DNA from 4 places in the Streptomyces sp. NPDC051684 genome. Region 1 is predicted to be linked to each of the others. Evidence: riboswitches for the same ligand, from Rfam matches in the RefSeq annotation. Region 1 holds a riboswitch; each other region holds the start of a gene.
The links. Region 1 has a riboswitch for cyclic di-AMP ahead of ACIA8D_RS04265 (M23 family metallopeptidase). Riboswitches for the same ligand answer to the same signal wherever they lie in the genome.

Region 1 (5,011 bases):
GGCTCGCGCAGGAGACCTGCCGCAACTTCAAGCACGCCAGCTACTCCCTCGCCGCCACCTCCCACATGGCCGAGACCGCCTGGCACCAGGGCGTCGACCTGTACGGGGAGGTGAAGGACCGGCTCGCCGCCGCGCTCGAACTGCACTCCAAGTACCAGCTGGGCGCCAAGGCCCCGTCCTGGCTGTGCGGCGGGAAGGTGCAGCGCGACATGGGGCCCGACACGGAGGTCGGCCTCCAGCACCTGCAGGGGCGGCTGAAGATGGATCTCCCGCAGACCGAGAAGCTCACCCGCACGCAGCGGCCGGAGGGGACGGACGACCTGTTCGTGGCGTGGGAGACGCTCACGCACGCCGCCGCGTGAGCGGTCACGCGAACCGATTCGCGTTCACTCCCCCTGATGGCGTAGAGTTGTGAACACAACGGCGCGGGGTGGAGCAGCTCGGTAGCTCGCTGGGCTCATAACCCAGAGGTCGCAGGTTCAAATCCTGTCCCCGCTACTGAAGACCGAGGCCGGAATCTCATCGAGATTCCGGCCTCGGTTTTTTTCTGTCCCCGTGTCCGCCCGCGCCGCCTGTGTCGCCGGTGTTGCGCCCGTCACGTTCCCCACCCGTACGGCCCACCCCTGCTCGCCTCGGCGCCGCCGTGCAGGAACTCTTGGTGAGACGCCGGAAGCTGGCAGGGAGCGGCAGGAGACGAGTGGTGGGGCAGCGAACAGGAGGCACCGGCGGGAGACGGAGGGGGCGCGACTCCGAGGTCGCGGGCACCCGGGTCTTCCTGCGGCTGCTGCCCCTGCTGCTCGTCGTCGGCGGCGCGGTCTACGAGTACGTGACCCCCAGCGGCTTTCCCGGCGCCCCCCTGTTCAGCGCGGCGCCCCTGGTGGCCGCCCCGTTCTTCTCGCTCGGTGCGACGGTCCTGGTCGGCGTGGTGTCGATCGGCGCGATCGTCGCGGTGCACCTGCGCTTCACGGAACACCTCGACTCCGTGTTCGTCACCGAGATCGTCACCGTGGCCACCGTCTGCCTGCTGGCCTGTGTGCTCAACCGGATCGTGTACCGCAGCTACCAGCAGCTGGCCTCCGCCCGCGAGATCGCCCAGGCCGCGCAGTTGGCGGTGCTGCCCGAACCGGCCCGCCGGCTCGGCGGTCTCGCCATCGCGGCGCGCTACGAGGCGGCGCAGGCCGACGCGTTCATCGGCGGTGACCTGTATGCGGTCCAGGACACCCCGCACGGCATCCGGATCATCGTCGGTGACGTGCGCGGCAAGGGCCTCGGCGCGGTCGCCGCGGTCGCCGTCGTCATCGGCGCGTTCCGGGAGGCCGCCGAGCAGGAGGGTTCCCTGGAGGCGGTCGCCCAGCGCCTGGAGCGGGCCCTGGCCCGCGAGGGCACCCGGCGCAGCGGCATCGACGACTTCGAGGGCTTCACCACCGCGGTGCTCGCCGAGATCCCGCACGGCGTCGACCTCGTCCGGGTCCTCAACCGCGGTCACCCCGCCCCGCTGCTGCTGCTCGGCGACGGCACCGTACGCGCACTCGACCCGTGCCAGGCGGCGCTGCCGCTCGGCATGAGCGAACTCGGCAGCTGGCCCGACCGGGCCGTCGAGGCGGCGTTCCCGTCCGCGGCCACGCTGCTGCTCTACACCGACGGGCTCTCCGAGGCGCGCGACCCGAGCGGCCGCTTCTACGATCCGGCGGCGCGGCTGTCCGGCCGTGTCTTCCCGGGGCCCGAGGAACTCCTCGCGGCCCTCGCCGCGGAGGTGCGCGCGCACACCGGCAACGGGACGACGGACGACATGGCGCTGCTCGCCGTGCGGCGCACCTGAGGTCCTTGATCGTTTGTTACCCGAGGTAGCCGACCGTAGTCGAACGGCGTCGCTCCGCATAACAATTGACGCACCGTCAGAAGATTGAGTTCGTTGAATGTGGGCAGGGTGTGACGTCAACTCGCCCCGATCCGCCCACTGGTGTCCCGATAAGTCCTGGCCAGAGTCGTGAACGATCAGTGGGAAGCGCTTGGAATTACTGTCTGCTGTCTATTAACGTTCGATAACGCAGCGCGGTCGTCCCAGCCGTCACAAGAGACGGCTCCGTGCGCACGCGCCTAATCCCGCAAGGGAGCCGGGGAACCACCAACTTGGGGTGAATCGGACACCTTTGGTGTTCGTAGGAGACCTTCCTGCTCCGAACCCGTCAGCTAACCCGGTAGGCGAGAAGGAAGGAAAGGAGAGCGCCCCCGTGGCGTCCAACCGGCCTGCCCCCGACTTCTTCTACGGCCCCGAAGACCACTCCGGCGTCGAGCAGGAGACCTGGGAGGAGTGGAATCCCACCGAGGATTCCGTCGCTCCCCTCCGCGGCAGGCATCGCGTAGCCCGCCGTCGCGGTGGATTCGCGCGCAGCTCCACTGTTCTCGGCGTCGGCGTGGTCGCCGCCGTCGGTGCGGGCGGTATCGCCACCGCACAGGGCGGCAAGCCGCCGGTCCACATCTCCATGCCCGACCTCTCCGCGGTCAAGGACTCGCTGCCCGAGGCCAAGTCGCTGCCGGGTGTGGGCTCGCTGATATCCGACGGTTCGGACTCCGGTTCCGACTCCGACGCCACGGCCTCCCCGCTGAGCGGCGCCGGAATCACCCAGGCCGAGGCCGCCGACGGACAGACCGGCGCCGGCGAGGCGCTGCGGGCCCGCATCATGCAGCAGGCCGAGACGCAGCAGGACGCGGCCGACGCCACCGCGAAGCAGGCCGCCGAGGAAGCCGCCGCCAAGCAGGCCGCCGAGGAGGCCGCCGCCAAGCAGGACGCGGCCAGGGCCAAGGAGATCGCCGCGAAGAAGAAGGCCGAGGCGGAGGCCCGCCGCAAGGCCGAGGCCGAGCGCCTGCGCAAGCTGGCCGCCTCCTTCAAGCTCCCGGTCGCCTCCTACACGCTCTCCGGCACCTTCGGCCAGCCCGGCTCCATGTGGTCCTCCGGCTACCACACGGGTCTGGACTTCGCCGCCTCCACCGGTACCCCGATCCGCGCCATCCACTCCGGCACGGTCACGGAGGCCGGCTGGGCGGGCGCGTACGGCTACCGCACGGTGCTCACCCTCGACGACGGCACCGAGCTGTGGTTCTGCCACCAGTCCTCGCTCAATGTCAGCGCGGGCCAGAAGGTCTCCACCGGCGATGTCATCGGCCGCGTGGGCGCCACCGGCAATGTCACCGGGCCGCACCTCCACCTGGAGGTCCACCCCGACGGGCAGTCCACCGGCGTCGACCCGGCGTCCTGGCTGCGCGACAAGGGCCTCACCCCCTGAGAGCCTGTGAACCCCGGCGGTCCTGGCGCTGACCCCCCGACGTCAGGGCTGCCGGTTCGCCCTTGCTCCGCCCGATCCCGGAATACCGTGTTCCGTACGGGTGTTGAGGCAGGGCATGACTTCCTCCTCTCCCTCGCTGCGCAAGCTCGGCACCTCCGACCTCGAGGTCTTCCCGCTGAACCTGGGCGGCAACGTCTTCGGCTGGACCGCCGACGAGGCCACGTCCTTCGCCGTGCTCGACGCGTACGTCGCCGCGGGCGGCAACTTCATCGACACCGCCGACGTGTACTCGGCCTGGGTGGACGGCAACCGGGGCGGTGAGTCGGAGACCGTCATCGGCAAGTGGCTCGCCTCGCGCGGCCGCCGCGACGACGTGGTCGTCGCCACCAAGGGCAGCCAGCACCCCGAGTTCCAGGGCCTGTCCGCCGCCACCATCAAGGCCGCGGCCGACGCCTCCCTGAAGCGCCTGGGCACCGACCACATCGACCTGTACTACACGCACTACGACAACCCCGAGGTGCCGGTCGAGGAGATCATCGGCGCCCTCGACGAACTGGTGAAGGCGGGCAAGGTACGACACATCGCCGCGTCCAACATCTCCGCGCGGCGCCTTCAGGAGTCCCTCGACTTCTCCGACCGCGAGGGCCTCGCCCGCTACGTCGCGCTCCAGCCGCACTACAACCTCGTCTCGCGCGACACGTACGAGGGCGAACTCCAGGACGTCGCCGCCCGCGGGGGCCTCGGGGCCGCGCCGTACTCCGCGCTCGCCTCCGGCTTCCTGACCGGCAAGTACCGGCCGGGGCAGCAGGTCGACAGCCCCCGCGCGGGCAAGGCCGGCGCGTACCTGGAGACCGAGCGCGGGCAGCGGGTCCTCACCGTCCTCGACGAGGTCGCGCGCGCCCACGACACCGAGATCGCCACGGTCGCCCTCGCCTGGCTCGCCGCGCAGCCCACGGTGACGGCGCCGATCGCGTCCGCGCGCACCCGCGAACAGCTCCCGGCGCTGCTCGCGGCGGCGGACCTGCACCTCACGCAGCCGGAGCTCGACCGGCTGACGGCGGCTTCCGCGTGAGCCCTCGGCAGGGCCGGCCTCAGTACCGGTAGGGGTTGTAGGAGTACGTCGGGTACGCGAGGCCCTGCGCCAAGGGGCCCGCGTACACCGGGGGCAGCCACATCGGCGCCGCGATCTGGGAGCCGTACGCGAGCGCCGGCCGCGCGTAGGCGCGCCGCGCCCACAGCGCCTCGAGGAGCTCGCGCTCCCGGGTGACGAAGTCCGTGCCCGCCTTTCCCCTGCGGCCGCGGTGGCGGAGCAGCGCCAGGGACGTCGCGAAGTCCTCGTACTCGGCGACGGCCGTTGCGGCCGGGCGGCCGCCGTAGTGCGTGGCGAAGTCGCGGGCCAGGCGCCGCGCCTTGAGCGAGCCGAGTGCGAACGGCTCCGGCGGGGCGAGCCAGCCCGCGGCGACGTAGGCGGGCAGCTCCTGGCGGACGGTGCGCAGCTCGCGCTGGCGTACGTACACCGAGAGCCAGGTGAGCACGCCGAACACCGGCACCATGAACGCGGCGTACACCGCGAAGAAGCCGTACTCGCCGAACGACGACGAGCCGTTCCAGAACGCGTGCATGCCCATCGCCGCGAGCAGCCCCGCGAGCGGGAGCAGCATCCGGCGCAGCCGGCCGCGGCCGGGGGCCATGGCGGCGGCGATGCCGAAGCCGATGCCGGTGAGCAC
Region 2 (5,011 bases), on a different contig from region 1:
GTACGAGCCGACCGCACCCGCCGACACCGAGACCGCCGAGATCACCGAGGAGGCGGGCCAGTGACGGAGCAGCTCGCGAACATGGACTTCCACCCCCGGCCGCAGGCGGGCGAGCCCAAGCCGTGGGCGTTCCCGGCCCCGGAGCGCGGCGCGCTGCCCAACGGCCTGACGGTGCTGCGCTGCCACCGGCCCGGCCAGCAGGTCGTCGCCGTGGAGGTGCACCTGGACGCGCCGTTGGACGCCGAACCGAAGGGTCTGGACGGCGTCTCGACCATCATGGCGCGGGCCCTCAACGAGGGCACCGACAAGCACTCCGCCGAGGAGTTCGCTGCCGAGCTGGAGCGCTGCGGCGCCACGATGGACGCGCACGCCGACCACCCCGGTGTCCGCGCTTCCCTCGAAGTGCCGGCCTCGCGCCTCTCCAAGGGCCTCGCCCTCCTGGCCGACGCCCTGCGCGCCCCCGCCTTCGACGACAGCGAGATCGAGCGCCTCGTCCGCAACCGCTTGGACGAGATCCCGCACGAGAGCGCCAACCCGGCCCGGCGCGCCGCCAAGGAGCTCTCCAAGCAGCTCTTCCCGGCCGACACGCGCGTGTCGCGCCCGCGCCAGGGCACCGAGGAGACCGTCTCGGCCATCGACGCGGCGGCCGTGCGCGCCTTCTACGACCGCCACGTACGCCCCGCCACCGCCACGGCCGTCGTCGTCGGTGACCTGACGGGCATCGACCTGGACGCCCTCCTCGCCGACACGCTCGGCGCCTGGACGGGCGACACCGCCGAGCCGCGCCCGGTGCCCCCGGTCGTCGCCGACGACACCGGCCGCGTGATCATTGTGGACCGCCCGGGCGCCGTGCAGACCCAGTTGCTCATCGGCCGGGTCGGACCGGACAAGCACGACCGTGTGTGGCCCGCTCAGGTCCTCGGCACGTACTGCCTGGGCGGCACCCTGACGTCGCGTCTGGACCGCGTGCTGCGCGAGGAGAAGGGCTACACCTACGGTGTGCGCTCCTTCGCCCAGGTGCTGCGTTCCGCGCCCGACGGCAGCGGTGCGGCGATGCTCGCCATCAGCGGCTCGGTGGACACGCCGAACACCGGGCCCGCGCTCGACGACCTCTGGAAGGTGCTGCGCACGCTGGCGGCCGAGGGGCTCACGGATGCCGAACGGGACACCGCCGTGCAGAACTTGGTGGGCGTGGCCCCGCTGAAGTTCGAGACCGCCGCGGCCGTCGCGAGCACCCTCGCCGACCAGGTCGAGCAGCACCTGCCGGACGACTTCCAGGCGCAGGTCTACCGGCAGCTGGCCGCCACGGGCACCGTGGAGGCCACGGCGGCCGTCGTGAGCGCGTTCCCCGCGGATCGTCTGGTGACGATCCTCGTGGGCGACGCCGCGCAGATCGAGGAGCCGGTCAAGGCGCTCGGCATCGGCGAGGTCACGGTGGTCGCGGGCTGACCGCGTTTCCCGAGGCAGCTCACGAAGCCCCGGCGCCGTCCTCGGCCGCCGGGGCTTCGTGGTGTCCGTCACGATCTTCTTCAATCACTACACGATCACAAATGTCCGAATTGGTGTAGAGGTTGCCTCTCTGGTCTGTGGCGTGCACTACAAAAGCCGGGTTCTGTTTGTCGATCCAAAGACGCCCCGCTTAGCGTTCCCTCCGGCTGTCCGCCAGACGTACGTCGCGCCCGCGACACCGGACAGTCATCGCCGAGTCCCCGTGGTGCGAGCCAGGGGAGCCGGGGACCCACCGAAGTCCCTGGGGTGAATCGGGCGCTCTTCCCGTCAGGGGAGGGGGCCTGTAGGAGACCTTCCTGCTCCGAACCCGTCAGCTAACCCGGTAGGCGAGAAGGAAGGAAAGGACCAGCCACTTCATGGGGTTCACCCGTGCCACCGGGAAGCACCGCCGTCCCAGCCGCCTGACGCGTACCACCGCTCAGGTCGCGGGCGTCGCCGCGATCACCACGACGGGCGTGGTGGGCGGTCTCGCCGCCCCCGCCCTCGCCGCCGACACCGCGGCAGTGCCGCACGACGGCCTCACGCAGGCCGTCGCCATCGGCGACTCCCTCGCCGACCAGATCGACGCGCAGGCCTCCGCGCAGCAGAAGGCCGCCGCCAAGGCGAAGGCCGAGGCCGAGGCGAAGAAGAAGGCCGAGGAGGCCAAGCGCAAGGCCGAGGCCGAGGCCAAGAAGCGGGCCGCGGAGAAGGCCAAGAAGGAGCGCGAGGCCAAGGAGCGCGCCGCCCGTGAGGCCGAGCGCAAGCGCCTGAACAGCTTCGTGGCGCCGATCTCCGGCTCGTACGTCTCCACCTCCTACCAGGCCGGCAGCGGCCTGTGGTCCTCCGGCAGCCACACCGGCATCGACTTCCACGCCTCCAGCGGCACCTCGGTGCACGCGGTCGGCCGCGGCACCGTCGTCGAGGCCGGCTGGGGCGGCGCGTACGGCAACAACGTCGTGATCAAGATGAACGACGGTACGTACACCCAGTACGGTCACATGTCCTCGATCGGCGTCTCCGTCGGCCAGGACGTCACCCCCGGCCAGCAGATAGGCCTCTCCGGGGCGACCGGCAACGTCACGGGCCCGCACCTCCACTTCGAGGCCCGCACCGGCCCCGACTACGGCTCGGACATCGACCCCGTCGCGTACCTGCGCCAGCACGGTGTGAACGTCTGACCCGACAGCACACTCCACGAAAGCCCCGGCTCACCGAGCCGGGGCTTTCGCGTGCTCGGGTCCGCACTGTCCAAAAAATATCCCCGGATTCAGTTCCCTCGTCGGAAATTCAAGTCCGGTGGAATAGAGTCTCCCGGTAAACGTTCCGGCCGCGCGTCACGCGTGTTTGACCGGGCGTCAATCGACCGCGTATCGCGGGCATTGAGGCGGAGGTCGAGTCATGCGCATTCCCGCGCAGTCGGTATGCACAGCGATCCGCGACGACATCGTCGCCGGCGTCTACGAGCGCGGCGGCAGACTCACCGAGGAACTGCTCGCGCGCCGCTACGGGGTCTCGCGCGTGCCCGTAAGGGAGGCGCTGCGCACCCTGGAGGCGGAGGGGTTCGTCGTCACGCGCAGGCACGCGGGCGCGTGCGTGGCCGAACCCACCGAGCGGGAGGCGGCCGACCTCCTGGAGATCCGCATGCTGCTCGAACCCATGGGTGCCGCCCGCGCCGCGCAGCGCCGCACCGAGGCCCACCTCAAGGTCCTGCGCGGCCTGGTCAGGCTGGGGCAGGAGCGCGCCAGGCGGGGTCAGAGCGAGGATCTGCGCTCCCTCGGAAGCTGGTTCCACGAGACGCTCGTCCAGGCCTCCGGCAGCCCCGGCCTGATCACCCTGCTCACCCAGCTCCGGCACAAGATCGCCTGGATGTACGCCGTGGAGAGTCCGGCCCGACCGGTCGAGTCCTGGGCCGAGCACGGCGCCATCGTCGACGCCGTGGCGCGGGGCGACGCGGAGCGTGCGCGCGCCCTGGCCGCCCTGCACACCGAGCGCGCGACGGCCGCCCACAAGTTGCGCGCCCCCCGCGCGGGCGAGCGTGTGAGGACTTCGCAACATGCAGTCAACACGGTGGGCCGCCAGATTTAACAACGGCGCCGTATACAAATAAGTGCGCTATTCGGTGAATGGGTCGGACGAGGTGCGGGGGTATTTCCGCTGCCTATTTCCGCCTGCTTTCCGTCGCCCAATTCTCGGCGCGGCAGTGAACGAAAAAGCCGCGCACCCCCGAAAGGGGCGCGCGGCTCAGTCGTACAGCTTTTGTCTTTTACGTCAGACGGTCTCGGGAAGCTCCTCGAGCCCCTCGGCGACCAGCTTCGCCAGACGGTCGAGCGCGGCGTCCGCGCCCTCGGCGTCGGAGGCCAGCACGATCTCCTCGCCGCCCTGCGCGCCCAGGCCGAGCACGGCCAGCATGGAGGCGGCGTTGACGGGGTTGCCGTCGGCCTTGGCGATCGTCACGGGAACGCCGGCCGCCGTGGCAGCGCGGACGAAGATGGAAGCGGGGCGGGCGTGGAGGCCCTCGGCCCAGCCGACGTTGACGCGGCGCTCAGCCATGTGATGCTGCCCTTCAGGTGTCTCACGGTTGTCTAGACCAGTGTTCCATACCGGGAGGCGTGCGTGACGCGGACCCAGGTCCTCGCCGGCACGGCCCTTCGGTCCTCCATAGGGTGCCTTCCGTACGCACGGGCCGCGACCCGTACGACCGACCGCCGTCCGTCGGTGCCCGGCCCTACTCTTGCGGCATGGAGACCCCGTCGGACCGGCATGTGTACCCCGCCCACTGGGAGGCCGACGTGGTGCTGCGCGACGGCGGCACCGCGCGGATCAGGCCCATCACGACCGCGGACGCCGAGCACCTGACCAGCTTCTACGAGCAGGTCTCGGACGAGTCGAAGTACTACCGCTTCTTCGCGCCCTACCCCCGCCTGTCCGCCAAGGACGTGCACCGCTTCACCCATCACGACTACGTGGACCGGGTCGGCCTCGCGGTGACCGTGGGCGGCGAGTTCATCGCCACGGTGCGCTACGACCGGATCAACGCGCAGGGCATGCCGGCGACAGCGCCCGCCGACGAGGCGGAGGTCGCCTTCCTCGTGCAGGACGCCCACCAGGGCCGCGGCGTCGCCTCCGCGCTCCTGGAGCACATCGCGGCCGTCGCCCGGGAGCGCGGCATCCGCCGGTTCGCCGCCGAGGTGCTGCCCGCCAACAGCAAGATGATCAAGGTCTTCCGGGACGCCGGATACACGCAGAAGCGCAGCTTCGAGGACGGCGTCGTCCGCCTGGAGTTCGACATCGAGCCCACGGAGGCCTCGCTCGCGGTGCAGCACGCGCGCGAGCAGCGCGCCGAGGCCCGCTCGGTGCAGCGCCTGCTCGCACCCGGCTCCGTCGCCGTGATCGGCGTGGGGCGTGCGGCCGGAGGAGTGGGCCGCAGCGTTCTCGACAACCTGAAGGACGCCGGATTCACCGGCCGCCTGTACGCGGTGAACCAGGCCTTCGGGGACGACGTCACCGAGATCGACGGCGTGCC
Region 3 (5,011 bases), on a different contig from region 1:
GGCCGCGCATGCGCCTGTTAACGTTCCTTGCATGTCTGCTGCTTCGTGCGCGGCCGCTTGTGCCGCGGTGACCGGGACGTCCCGCTAGCGGCGGGGCGTTCGACTCACACTCCTCCTGGGCGCCCAGCCGCTTCGTGATCAGACCGGAGCGGCACGTTTGTGCTGCTCGGAGCCTTCTCTGAGCAACGGAGCACCTGATGCTTCCAGGCATCCTTCCTTCTTCACGCGGGCACGGCCCGTCCCCGGCGCGCGCATGGCTGGTGCTGTGCGCGCTGTCCATGCTGCAGTTCTTCATCGCGGTCGACGTGACCGTGGTCAACATCGCCCTGCCCTCGATCGGCGCCGCCTTCGACGTCGACGGGCACACCCTGACCTGGGTCGTGGTCGGCTACACGGTCACCGGCGGCGGGGTGTTGATGCTGGGTGGCCGGCTCGCCGACCTGCTCGGGCGGCGACGCGTGCTGCTGCTCTGCGCCGGCCTGTTCGGTGCCGCGTCGCTGCTGGCCGGGCTGGCGCCCACCTTCGGCTGGCTGGTGGTCGCGCGGCTGCTGCAAGGGGTCGGCGAGGCCGTCGCGCTGCCGGCCGCGATGGCCACCATCGTCCTGATGTTCCCCGAAGGCCCGCGGCGGTCGCGGGCCTTGGGCGTGTGGGCGGCGGTGGCGAGCTGCGGCCTGGTGATCGGATTCGTCCTGTCCGGGATCGTCACCGCCCACTTGGGGTGGCGTTGGATCTTCCTGATCTCGGTCCCGTTCGTCCTGACCGTGCTGCTGGCAACCCTCTTCCTGGTCGAGGGGGACCGGCCCGTGGCGGCCAAGGCGGCTCCGGCGCTGGACCTTGGCGGTGCGCTGCTGCTGACCGCCTGCCCGTTGCTGTTCACCCTCGGAGTCGTCCAGGCCGGTGAACCGGGAACGCCCGCGTGGGCGGTGTTCGGGGCGCTGGCGGGGGCGGTGGCCGCCGGGGTCGGATTCGTGCGCGTCGAGGCGCGCTCGCACAATCCGCTGCTGCCGCTGCGCTTCTTCGCCCATCGCACGCGGGTGGTGGCCAACCTGACCACGATGCTGCTCAGCGGGGCGCTGTCGACCTCGTTCCTGCTGTTCACGTTCTACTTGCAGGAACGACTGGGCATCGGCCCGCTCGGCGCGGGCCTGACCATGCTGCCGCTGGCCGTTTCCCTGATCACCTTCTCGGTGCTCGTGCCGCGCCTGCTGGGCCGCTGGGGCGCACGCGCGTGCGTGCTCGCCGGCCTCGGCTTCACCGCGGCCGCGATGGCCGCCACCGCCCTCGTCGCGGCGCTGCGGGCCAACGGCCCCGCGATGATCCCGGCCATGCTCCTGATCGCGGCCGGGATGGGAGTCGGCCTCGTAGGGCTGCAATACCTCGCCGTCAGCGGCGTCAGCGAGGACGACGCCGGGATCGCCTCGGGCGTCCAACGCGCGGCGGACCAGCTGGGCGGCGCGAGCGGGGTGGCCGTCTGCGTCGGGATCGGGTTCGCTCCGGGCCTGCACTCCCTCGACCCGTTCCTCGTCGCCACCGCACTGGCGGCCACCGGGCTCGCGGTCGGTGCGGTCCTGGCCTGGCGCATGCCCGCGTCGGCTCCCGCAGGAGACGCGCGGGAACAGTCCGGGTGACCGCCGCCGGGCCACCCCGGCCCGGCGGCGCGGGCTGCGGATCAGGACGACCGCACTCCACAACCCGCACCCTCTGAGCGCGCGAACGCGATGCGGCGCCCGGAGAGAACCCCGGGCGCCGCATCGGAACGGGCCGACGAGCCGCTACCGCATCACGCGCTCACCTCACGTGCTCACGTCGCCTCAGGCGCTCACACCGTGCTCACTCAGGTACGCGATCGGGTCGATGTCCGAGCCGTAGTCCGCGGTCGTGCGGATCTCGAAGTGCAGGTGCGGGCCGGTGACGTTGCCGGTCGCGCCGGACTTGGCGATCTCCTGGCCGGCCGTCACGGTGTCGCCCTGGGCGACGCCGATCGAGGACAGGTGGCCGTACTGGGAGAAGTGGCCGTCGGCGTGCTCAATGACGACCTCGTTGCCGTACGCGCCACCCGAGCCGGTCGAGACGACGGTGCCGTCGGCGATCGACTTCACGGAGGTGCCGGTGGACACCGAGTAGTCGGCGCCGGTGTGGCTGCCGCTGGACCACATGGAGCCGGAGTTGCCGTAGCCGTTGCCCTTGGCGCCGTCGACCGGCGCCACGTAGTCGCCGGAGGCGGTCGTCTTGGCGCTCGCCTGCGTGGCGGCGGGCTTGGCGGCGGAGTCGCCCTCGGCCGCGGCGCCGAGGGTGAGCTTGACGCCGATCTTGAGGTGGTCCGCGTTGGAGCCGACCGCGTCCTTGTTGTCCTCGTACAGCTTCTTCCAGCCGCCGTCGACGTCCTGCGCCTTGGCGATCTTCGAGAGCGTGTCACCGGCCTTGACGGTGTACGTCGTGGTGTCGGCGGTGGCGCCGGACGTCGCGGCCTGCGCGCCACTGGCGCCCATCAGCGGCAGCACGATGGCCGCTCCGCCGGCGGAGGCGACGGCGGCGACCCGGGCGATGCGGCGGGAGGTCGAAAGGCGGTGCTTTCCCTTTGCGGGCATGCTGAATTTCCTCTCCGTCGCCTACGAGGTGAGCTGTCGGGTTCGGGCTGGAGATGCCCGGCCGCGCCCGGGGTACGGGCACGGCTTCACCCCAAGCCGCTTCGGGAAATCCCCTACGCGGCGTCTTGCGTGTGGGTCCCCCGCTCCTGCCGTGACGGGTAGTCGAAAGGAATCCGGGCGGCGGCAGGACTAGGCGTTCCGACCGGATTGATTGGTGACCGTAGGCGAACCGCAATGACGGCGACAACTGCCGAATTCACTTGCGGTGGCAATTCCTTGGGTTTCTGAGGCTTCCCTGTGTAACCCTGCGTCGACATTCTCCGCTTTACCAACGCCATACCTTCGGGGATTACTGGGGAGGCATTCCGGGCCGCCCGCCACACAGCGTCACGAACATGAGGCCGGTCACGCACACTCCCACAAGCCCCTTCGATTCATGCACAGTTGACACAGAAGTGGGCAAATCGGACAGATGGTTGCCTGTGGAACCGATGTCGTATCGTCAGGAGCGCGCCCACCGGTGACCCAACGCCGGTGCACCGATTGGGAGGAGCCCCTGTGACGCAGCACGCACCGTCCACCGAGCCCGAGCTGACCGGAGTGCGCAACTTCCGAGACGTGGGCGGCCTGCCCACCGTGGACGGCCGGCGCGTGCGCCAGGGCGTGCTGTTCCGCAGCGGTCACCTCGCCCATGCCACGGCCGAGGACTCGACCTTCCTCTCCTCGCTCGGCCTGCACACGGTCTTCGACTTCCGCAACGCCGCGGACCAGAGGCTGGAGGGCGCCGACGTCGAGCTCCCCGGCGTCCGCAATCTCAACCTGCCGCTCAACGACCCGGCCGACGGCGCCGAATTCTGGACCATGGTCCGCGACGGCGACATCGAGCAGCTGCGCCAGATCCTCTCCGAGGGCCGCGCGGCGAACCGCCTCGTCGACTCCTACCGCACCATGATCAAGGAGCGCACCGCCGAGCACAGCCGCGTGCTGCACTCCCTCGCCGAGGACAGCCTTCCCGCGCTGATGCACTGCGCGGCCGGCAAGGACCGCGCGGGCCTGTCGATCGCGGTGACGCTGCTCGCGGTCGGCGTGGAGCGCGACGCCATCGAGGCGGACTACCTCAAGTCGAACGAGAAGCACCGCCGCTACGACGTGCGCCGCTCCGCCACCGCGAAGGACGCCTACTCCCCCGAGGTCATGGAGCTGCTCAGCCCGCTCTTCGACGCCCGCATCGAGTACCTGAACGCCGGCCTCGAAACCATCGACGAGCAGTGGGGATCCACGGACCGCTACCTCGAAGAGGGCCTCAAGCTCACCGCGGCGACGCGCGAGCGGCTGCGCGAGCGCCTTCTGGACTGACCGCCGGGCGTCCCACGGTGCCGGTGACCGTGACCGTCGAACGTCACACGGTGCTGGTGACCGGCGAACGTCACACGGTGCCGGGCGTCACGCTCCGCCCGGCACCACCCCGCCTACCAGGACCCGACGTCACCCCCGTCGCGCAGTGCCGCCCGGGCCGGGAGGGTCACGGCGAGCAGGCCGAGGCACACCGCGCCCCCGGCGAACGTGCCGTACAGCAGCGGCGGTATGTACGGGGACTCCCCCGTCAGGCCGCGCATCATCGGCGTCAGCGTGATCAGCGCGATGGTGGTGCCCAGCACCACTCCCGCCGCCGACACCAGCAGGCTCTCCCAGCGCAGCATCCGCAGCACCTGGCGGCGTGTGGAGCCGACGAGGCGCAGCACGGTCAGTTCGCGACGGCGATCCAGGACCGTCATCACCAGCGTGTTGACCGCGGCGACGGCCGCGAAGCCGCCCAGGACCGCGGCCATCATGTAGTTGGACCAGGCGCCCAGTTCGTCGTCCACGCTCCGCGCGACCGCGTAGCCCGAGGCGTCGGTGACCTGCCCAAGCGCGGCGAGCGGTCCGGCGTCGCCACCGCGCACCAGCAGCGTGCTGTCGAAGCCCGAGGTGACGTGTCCGGTCAGGGACGCCCGGTCCATGGTCACCGCCGGCAGTCCGAGGCCCCGGCCGTAGACCGCGGCGACTTCCGGTCGGGCCTTCGTGCCGTCGGGGAGGTAGAGCGGCAGCTTGTCGCCGACCTTCACCTCCGCCGCCGTGGCGAGGGTCCTGTCGATGGCGATGCGGCCCGCACCCACCCGGTCCAGGCTGCCGCCGCGCACATCCAGGTCCTGCACCTTGGCGAGCTCGGCGCCGGAGCCCGAGATGCCCTGCGTCGCCGTCGCCTGCAACGACGTCTCGCCGCCCGAGTCGATCGGCACGAGCACCTGCGTATCCAGCAGGCTCACCGCCGCGTCGACGCCGGCGGCGCGGGCGGCCCGGTCCGCGGCGCCCGCGGGCAGGCCCGCCGGGTTGGTGACGACGTGGTCCGCCGTGACACCCGCACGCAGCTGCTCGGCGGAGAC
Region 4 (5,011 bases), on a different contig from region 1:
CGCCCCGGGCGCCTCACTGATCGTGTCGGACGCGGGCAACCACGCCTCGCTGATCGACGGCTGCCGGCTCGCCCGGGGTGCCACCCACGTGGCTCCGCACGCGGACCCGGAAGCCGTCCGCAAGGCGCTCGGCACACATGACGGGCCGGCCGTCGTCGTCACCGACTCGGTGTTCTCGGTGGACGGCGACCGGGCGCCCGTCGTCGAACTCGCGCAAGTGGCACGGGAGTTCGGTGCGGGGTTGATCATCGACGACGCGCACGGGCTCGGTGTCGTGGGGCCGGGTGGACGCGGCGTCCCGCACGCGGCGGGCCTCGCGGGCGCGGCGGACACCGTCGTCAGCGTCACCCTGTCCAAGTCGCTGGGCAGTCAGGGCGGCGCGGTCCTCGGTCCGGCCCACGTCATCGACCATCTCGTCAACGCGGCCCGCACGTTCATCTTCGACACGGGCCTCGCTCCGGCCGCCTGCGGCTCGGCCCTCGCGGCGCTGCGACTGCTGCGCCGCGAGCCCGAACGCGCCGCGCGTGCACGACACGTGGCGACGTCGCTGCATCAACTGCTGCTGGGCGAGGGCCTGTTGGCGGGACGGCCCGACGCCGCGGTCGTCTCCGTGCGCGCTCCCTCGCCCGACGCGGCCGTCCGCTGGGCGGCCGACTGCCGGGACGCGGGGCTCTCGGTGGGGTGCTTCCGGCCGCCGTCCGTGCCTGACGGCATCGCGCGGCTGCGGCTGACCGCCCGCGCCGACCTCACGGAGACCGAGGTCGCCGAGGCCGTCCGGGTGATCAGCCGCACTGTCCCGAACGGGGCTGCTACCGCAGGGAGTTGACGAAGCTCCGCCAGGTCTCGGACGTGAACAGGAGCGCGGGGCCCGCCGTGTGCTTGGAGTCCCGGACGGCCAGCAGTCCGGTCGTCACGCTCGTCCTCAACGGCGCTGTCTCCACGCAGTTGTTGGCGCCCGTGCTGCGGCTGCTGCGCCGCCATCGGACGCCCCTCAGCGACGTACTGCACGCAATGGTCATGGTGCCTCCTCACGCGGTGCCGGCGCACGACGAGGTGTCGGCGTCCTCGCTTACCCGGCAATCTTTGCGATGAATTCCAGTGAATCCTCGGGTGACCTGGCATGGAGCAGAAGAGCGTCGAAGGCGTCCGTGTACGCCTTGAGGTCTTCTTTCCGTTCGAGGTAGAGGCTACTCGTCAAATGGTCGAGAACAACCACATCCAGATCAGATGTGTTCGGAAAAGAGAACACAACGAAAGGTCCCGTCAGGCCGATATGGCCTCCGGACGAGAACGGAAGCACCTGGATCCGGACATGCGGCATCGACGCCGCCTCGGTCAGATGTGTCAACTGCCGTCGCAGCACGCCGCTCCCGCCCACCTCGCGGCGCAGCACGGCCTCGTCGAGCACGGCGGTGAGCCGCAGCGGCGGCTCGGCGCGCAGCACGTCCTGGCGCGCGAGCCGCACCTCCACCAACGCGTCGATGTGTCGGTCCGGTGCCCCGTTCAGCACCGAACATGTCACCGCGTGCGCGTACTCGGGCGTCTGCAGGAGCCCCGGTACGACACTCGTCTCCAGAGTCCTGATGCGGCACGCCTGTGACTCGAGGCTGATGAAATCGCGGTACGCGGGCGGCAGCAGACCGCGGTACGCGTGCCACCAGTGGTGCCCGCCCGCCTCGTCGCCGCCGGCCAGCGCGACCAGCAGCTCGCGGGTCCGGGGATCGCTGGCCTCGAAGGCGTCGAGCAGCCGCAGCACGTCCGAAGGCTTCACGCCACTGCGCCCTGTCTCGATCCTGCTCACCTTCGACTGGTGCCAGCCGACGAGCCTGGCCGCCTCCCCGCTCGTGAGGCCGGCCTGGACGCGCAGCGTCCGCAATTCGGCACCGAGCTTGCGGCGGCGTACCGCGGGACCGTATTTCATGGAGGACTCCTCGGGCTCCTCGCGTCACCCGGCCGGACTCCCTCCCGGCCGCACGGGACGCGTGTCTGAGCCGACGGTAGAGGACACAGCGTGCCTCGGCCCAAATACGGTCCACCGTCGCAGAGTTCACCGCATCGAGCGACAGATATATGCATATCTTGGGGGATCGGCACCACAGTGGGACGTCCAAGTGGCAATCTGGCGCGAAGCAGTTGCCGGGGCCCGCGCGCGAGCGATCCGCGAGGCCGGACGAGCCACCTCGGCGGGAAAGGGACACGTCGCCATGGCAGACCACCAGGAAGCATCCGTCACGCTGCCGAGCGATCCCGCCTCGGTCTCGGCCGCCCGCAGGTATGTCGCCTCCGTCCTCGCGGAGTGGGGCATGGCGTCGGGGACGGACGCGGCGGACACCGTCCGCCTGATCGTGTCCGAACTCGCGACGAACGCGGTGCAGCACACCCTCGGGCAGTCCCCCACGTTCACCGTCGACGTGGAGCTGGACCGCGACGAGCGGCTGCGCATCGGTGTCACCGACAGTCACCCCCGCTATCCCAAGCGGCTGCCGGCCGCGGTCCAGCAGGACAACGGGCGGGGGATGGTCATCATCCGCTGTCTCACCGCGGAGTGCGGCGGCACCCTGACGGTGCGCCCGACCCCGGAGGGCGGCAAGACGGTGTGGATCACACTGCCGTGGGTGGCCCCGGTCAGTCGTCCCGCTTGAGGAGCGCGCGCCGCATCAGCCACGGGAGCAGTCCCCACAGCCCCACACAGACGCAGAACGCGCCGGCGCCGGCCGCGATCCCGCCGGCCCTGCCGACCGTCACATCGACCACGAGCAGCACGGACCCGCTCAGCGCGAGCACGAGCGCCGCCATCCCGTACGCCGCGAGCCGCGAGGACACCCGTACGATCCGCCGCTTCGCACCCAGCTGGAACAGCACCCGGTGCACCGCGGCCGGCGCCGTGAACAGCGCGGCCGCGATGACCGTGAGGAGCAACGTCGTGACGTACGTGGTCCGTTGGACCGTGTCGAGCGACGGGAAGCGGGGGGTGAACGCGAGCGTCAGCAGGAACGCGAACAGGAACTGCACGCCGGTCTGGGTGACCCGGAGCTCTTGGAGGAGCTCTCCGAAGTTCCGATCGGCGCGTTCCAGAGGCGTCTCGTTGCGCTCATGCATCCCCTACGAGTATCCGCTCGCGGTCCGCTCAAGCGCGAGCGCAGGGGTTCACCGCACCCGGCCGTACGACACGCTGTTCGTCCAGATCCGCTCCAGACGGACCACGGAACCGGTCTTCGGGGAGTGCCAGATGCGGCCTTTTCCGGCGTAGATGCCGACGTGGTAGATGCTGCGGCCGGAGCGGAAGAACACCAGGTCTCCAGGTGTGCGATGAGACCTGGAGATGTGCTTGGTCTTGTTGTACTGCTGGGCCGCGGTGCGCGGCAGCTTCTTGCCCGCCCGCTTGAACGAGTAGAGCGTGAGGCCCGAGCAGTCGAACCGGTGCGGCCCCGCGGCGCCCCACTTGTACGGTGCACCCTTCTTGGACGCGGCGACCTGCAGTGCCTTGACGGATGCCGTTGCCGCTGATGCTTCGGACGCGGCGCCGGGGACCATGAGCCCCGCGCCGGCGACGGCGATGGAGAGGGCGGAAGCGGTGCCCGCCCGGGTCAGCAGCGACGGAACACGATTCAGCGCAGTCATGCGCAACCCTTCGTCAACCGCCTGTGAAGGATGACCTGTCGGGTTCGGGTGGCGAAGTTGCCCGGCCGCGTACCGCGGCTTCACCCCAAGGGCCGTCCGGCGCGGCCTCTGACGAGGCGCGGCGGTGGCCCGTCGTGCTCGGGTCCTCCACTCCTGCCGATGCACTCCTGTCGACCTGGCATCCGCACGGCGGCAGGACTCGGCGTCCGTGCGGACCGCCCCGCCGCGGCGGCGGGGGCTTGTCGTCGCAACGGATCTTCACGCACGGCCGAGGCGAAATCCGAGTCGAACCGGCGGTAAGTGAGGCTCGTCACCCTTGACCCGTTCAGGTGGACGCTGCGCCTTTCGCCCCTGCCCGCCGAGACCCGACGAGCCCCGCACCAGCGGCGGAACGCCATATTCCGGCGGTTGCCTACGGCTCGTACGCAACTTTGCCGGGCTCATCCGCGTACCGGAGGCTAGGCCGTACGGGGTACCCCATCTGGGTCGTTTGGGTTGCGGCTCGACGGTTCGGGAAGCCCGGTGAGCGGTCGACGGCTTCACCTGACTTCAATTGGCTTCAAGTGAATTCAACTGACCGGTTCTGACGGCAGTGTGACCCGGTTGGTGCGCCGCTCCCCGTCCAGGACGCGCAGTGCCCGCGCCAGCGTGCTCGCGTGCACCCGGCTCTCGCCCCTCTGGTGCATCAGGTTCAGCGCGTCCCGCAGCTCGACGGCCCGGCTCACCAGCGCCTGCGCCGCGCGCAGGCCGCTGTAGGTGTCGTCGCCCCGGGCCGGGTTGATCCGCGCGATGAGGTCGACCACCTCCAGATAGCGGTCCACGAGCTCGCACTCGGCGCGGGTCATCGCGGGCAGCGGCGGCGGTTCGGGTGGATACATCGGCCGATCACCTCGTGCCGGGGGAGCGCAGGGTGGCGGTACGGCTCTCGACGACGTGGTCCACCAGTCCGTACTCCAGGGCCTGTTCGGCCGTCAGGACGGTGTCCCGCTCGATGTCCGCGCCGACCTGCTCCTTGGTGCGCCCGCTGTGCCGGGCGAGCAGCTCCTCCAACTGGTCGCGCATGCGCGTGAGTTCGCTCGCGTAGATCTCCAGGTCGCTCGGCTGTCCCTGGGCCGGCTCGGGCAGCGAGGGCTGGTCGAGCACCACGCGCGCGCCGGGCAGCGTCATCCGCTTGCCGGGTGTCCCCGCCGCGAGCAGTACCGCGGCCACGGACGAGCACTGCCCCAGGCAGGTCGTCGCGACGTCGCAGCCGACGAACTGCATGGTGTCGTAGAGCGCGGTCATCGCGCTGAACGAGCCGCCCGGGGAGTTGATGTACAGGGAGATGTCCTGGTCGGGCGCCAGGTACTCGAGGTGCATGAACTGTGCCATCACATCGTTCGCCGAGACG

Region 2: another riboswitch for cyclic di-AMP. It lies ahead of ACIA8D_RS09460 (M23 family metallopeptidase); the one in region 1 lies ahead of ACIA8D_RS04265 (M23 family metallopeptidase).
Region 3: another riboswitch for cyclic di-AMP. It lies ahead of ACIA8D_RS31155 (M23 family metallopeptidase); the one in region 1 lies ahead of ACIA8D_RS04265 (M23 family metallopeptidase).
Region 4: another riboswitch for cyclic di-AMP. It lies ahead of ACIA8D_RS26210 (C40 family peptidase); the one in region 1 lies ahead of ACIA8D_RS04265 (M23 family metallopeptidase).

What each region holds. Positions count from the first base shown of each region.
Region 1 is NZ_JBITCS010000003.1:19,498-24,508, reverse strand. It holds gene ACIA8D_RS04280 (alginate lyase family protein) at 1-362, shown strand, start outside; tRNA gene ACIA8D_RS04275 (tRNA-Met) at 425-498, shown strand; gene ACIA8D_RS04270 (PP2C family protein-serine/threonine phosphatase) at 701-1,819, shown strand; cyclic di-AMP (ydaO/yuaA leader) riboswitch at 2,085-2,220, shown strand; gene ACIA8D_RS04265 (M23 family metallopeptidase) at 2,232-3,284, shown strand; gene ACIA8D_RS04260 (aldo/keto reductase) at 3,400-4,356, shown strand; gene ACIA8D_RS04255 (PrsW family intramembrane metalloprotease) at 4,376-5,011, opposite strand, start outside.
Region 2 is NZ_JBITCS010000006.1:82,093-87,103, forward strand. It holds gene ACIA8D_RS09450 (M16 family metallopeptidase) at 1-64, shown strand, start outside; gene ACIA8D_RS09455 (M16 family metallopeptidase) at 82-1,449, shown strand; cyclic di-AMP (ydaO/yuaA leader) riboswitch at 1,690-1,853, shown strand; gene ACIA8D_RS09460 (M23 family metallopeptidase) at 1,866-2,666, shown strand; gene ACIA8D_RS09465 (GntR family transcriptional regulator) at 2,887-3,573, shown strand; gene ACIA8D_RS09470 (HPr family phosphocarrier protein) at 3,757-4,038, opposite strand; gene ACIA8D_RS09475 (GNAT family N-acetyltransferase) at 4,227-5,011, shown strand, end outside.
Region 3 is NZ_JBITCS010000031.1:95,601-100,611, reverse strand. It holds gene ACIA8D_RS31160 (MFS transporter) at 273-1,628, shown strand; gene ACIA8D_RS31155 (M23 family metallopeptidase) at 1,812-2,588, opposite strand; cyclic di-AMP (ydaO/yuaA leader) riboswitch at 2,592-2,763, opposite strand; gene ACIA8D_RS31150 (tyrosine-protein phosphatase) at 3,147-3,944, shown strand; gene ACIA8D_RS31145 (ABC transporter permease) at 4,058-5,011, opposite strand, start outside.
Region 4 is NZ_JBITCS010000023.1:31,717-36,727, forward strand. It holds gene ACIA8D_RS26185 (8-amino-7-oxononanoate synthase) at 1-826, shown strand, start outside; gene ACIA8D_RS26190 (DUF397 domain-containing protein) at 810-1,019, opposite strand; gene ACIA8D_RS26195 (helix-turn-helix domain-containing protein) at 1,070-1,921, opposite strand; gene ACIA8D_RS26200 (ATP-binding protein) at 2,205-2,642, shown strand; gene ACIA8D_RS26205 (DUF6328 family protein) at 2,626-3,099, opposite strand; gene ACIA8D_RS26210 (C40 family peptidase) at 3,148-3,621, opposite strand; cyclic di-AMP (ydaO/yuaA leader) riboswitch at 3,625-3,836, opposite strand; gene ACIA8D_RS26215 (hypothetical protein) at 4,191-4,499, opposite strand; gene ACIA8D_RS26220 (ATP-dependent Clp protease proteolytic subunit) at 4,507-5,011, opposite strand, start outside.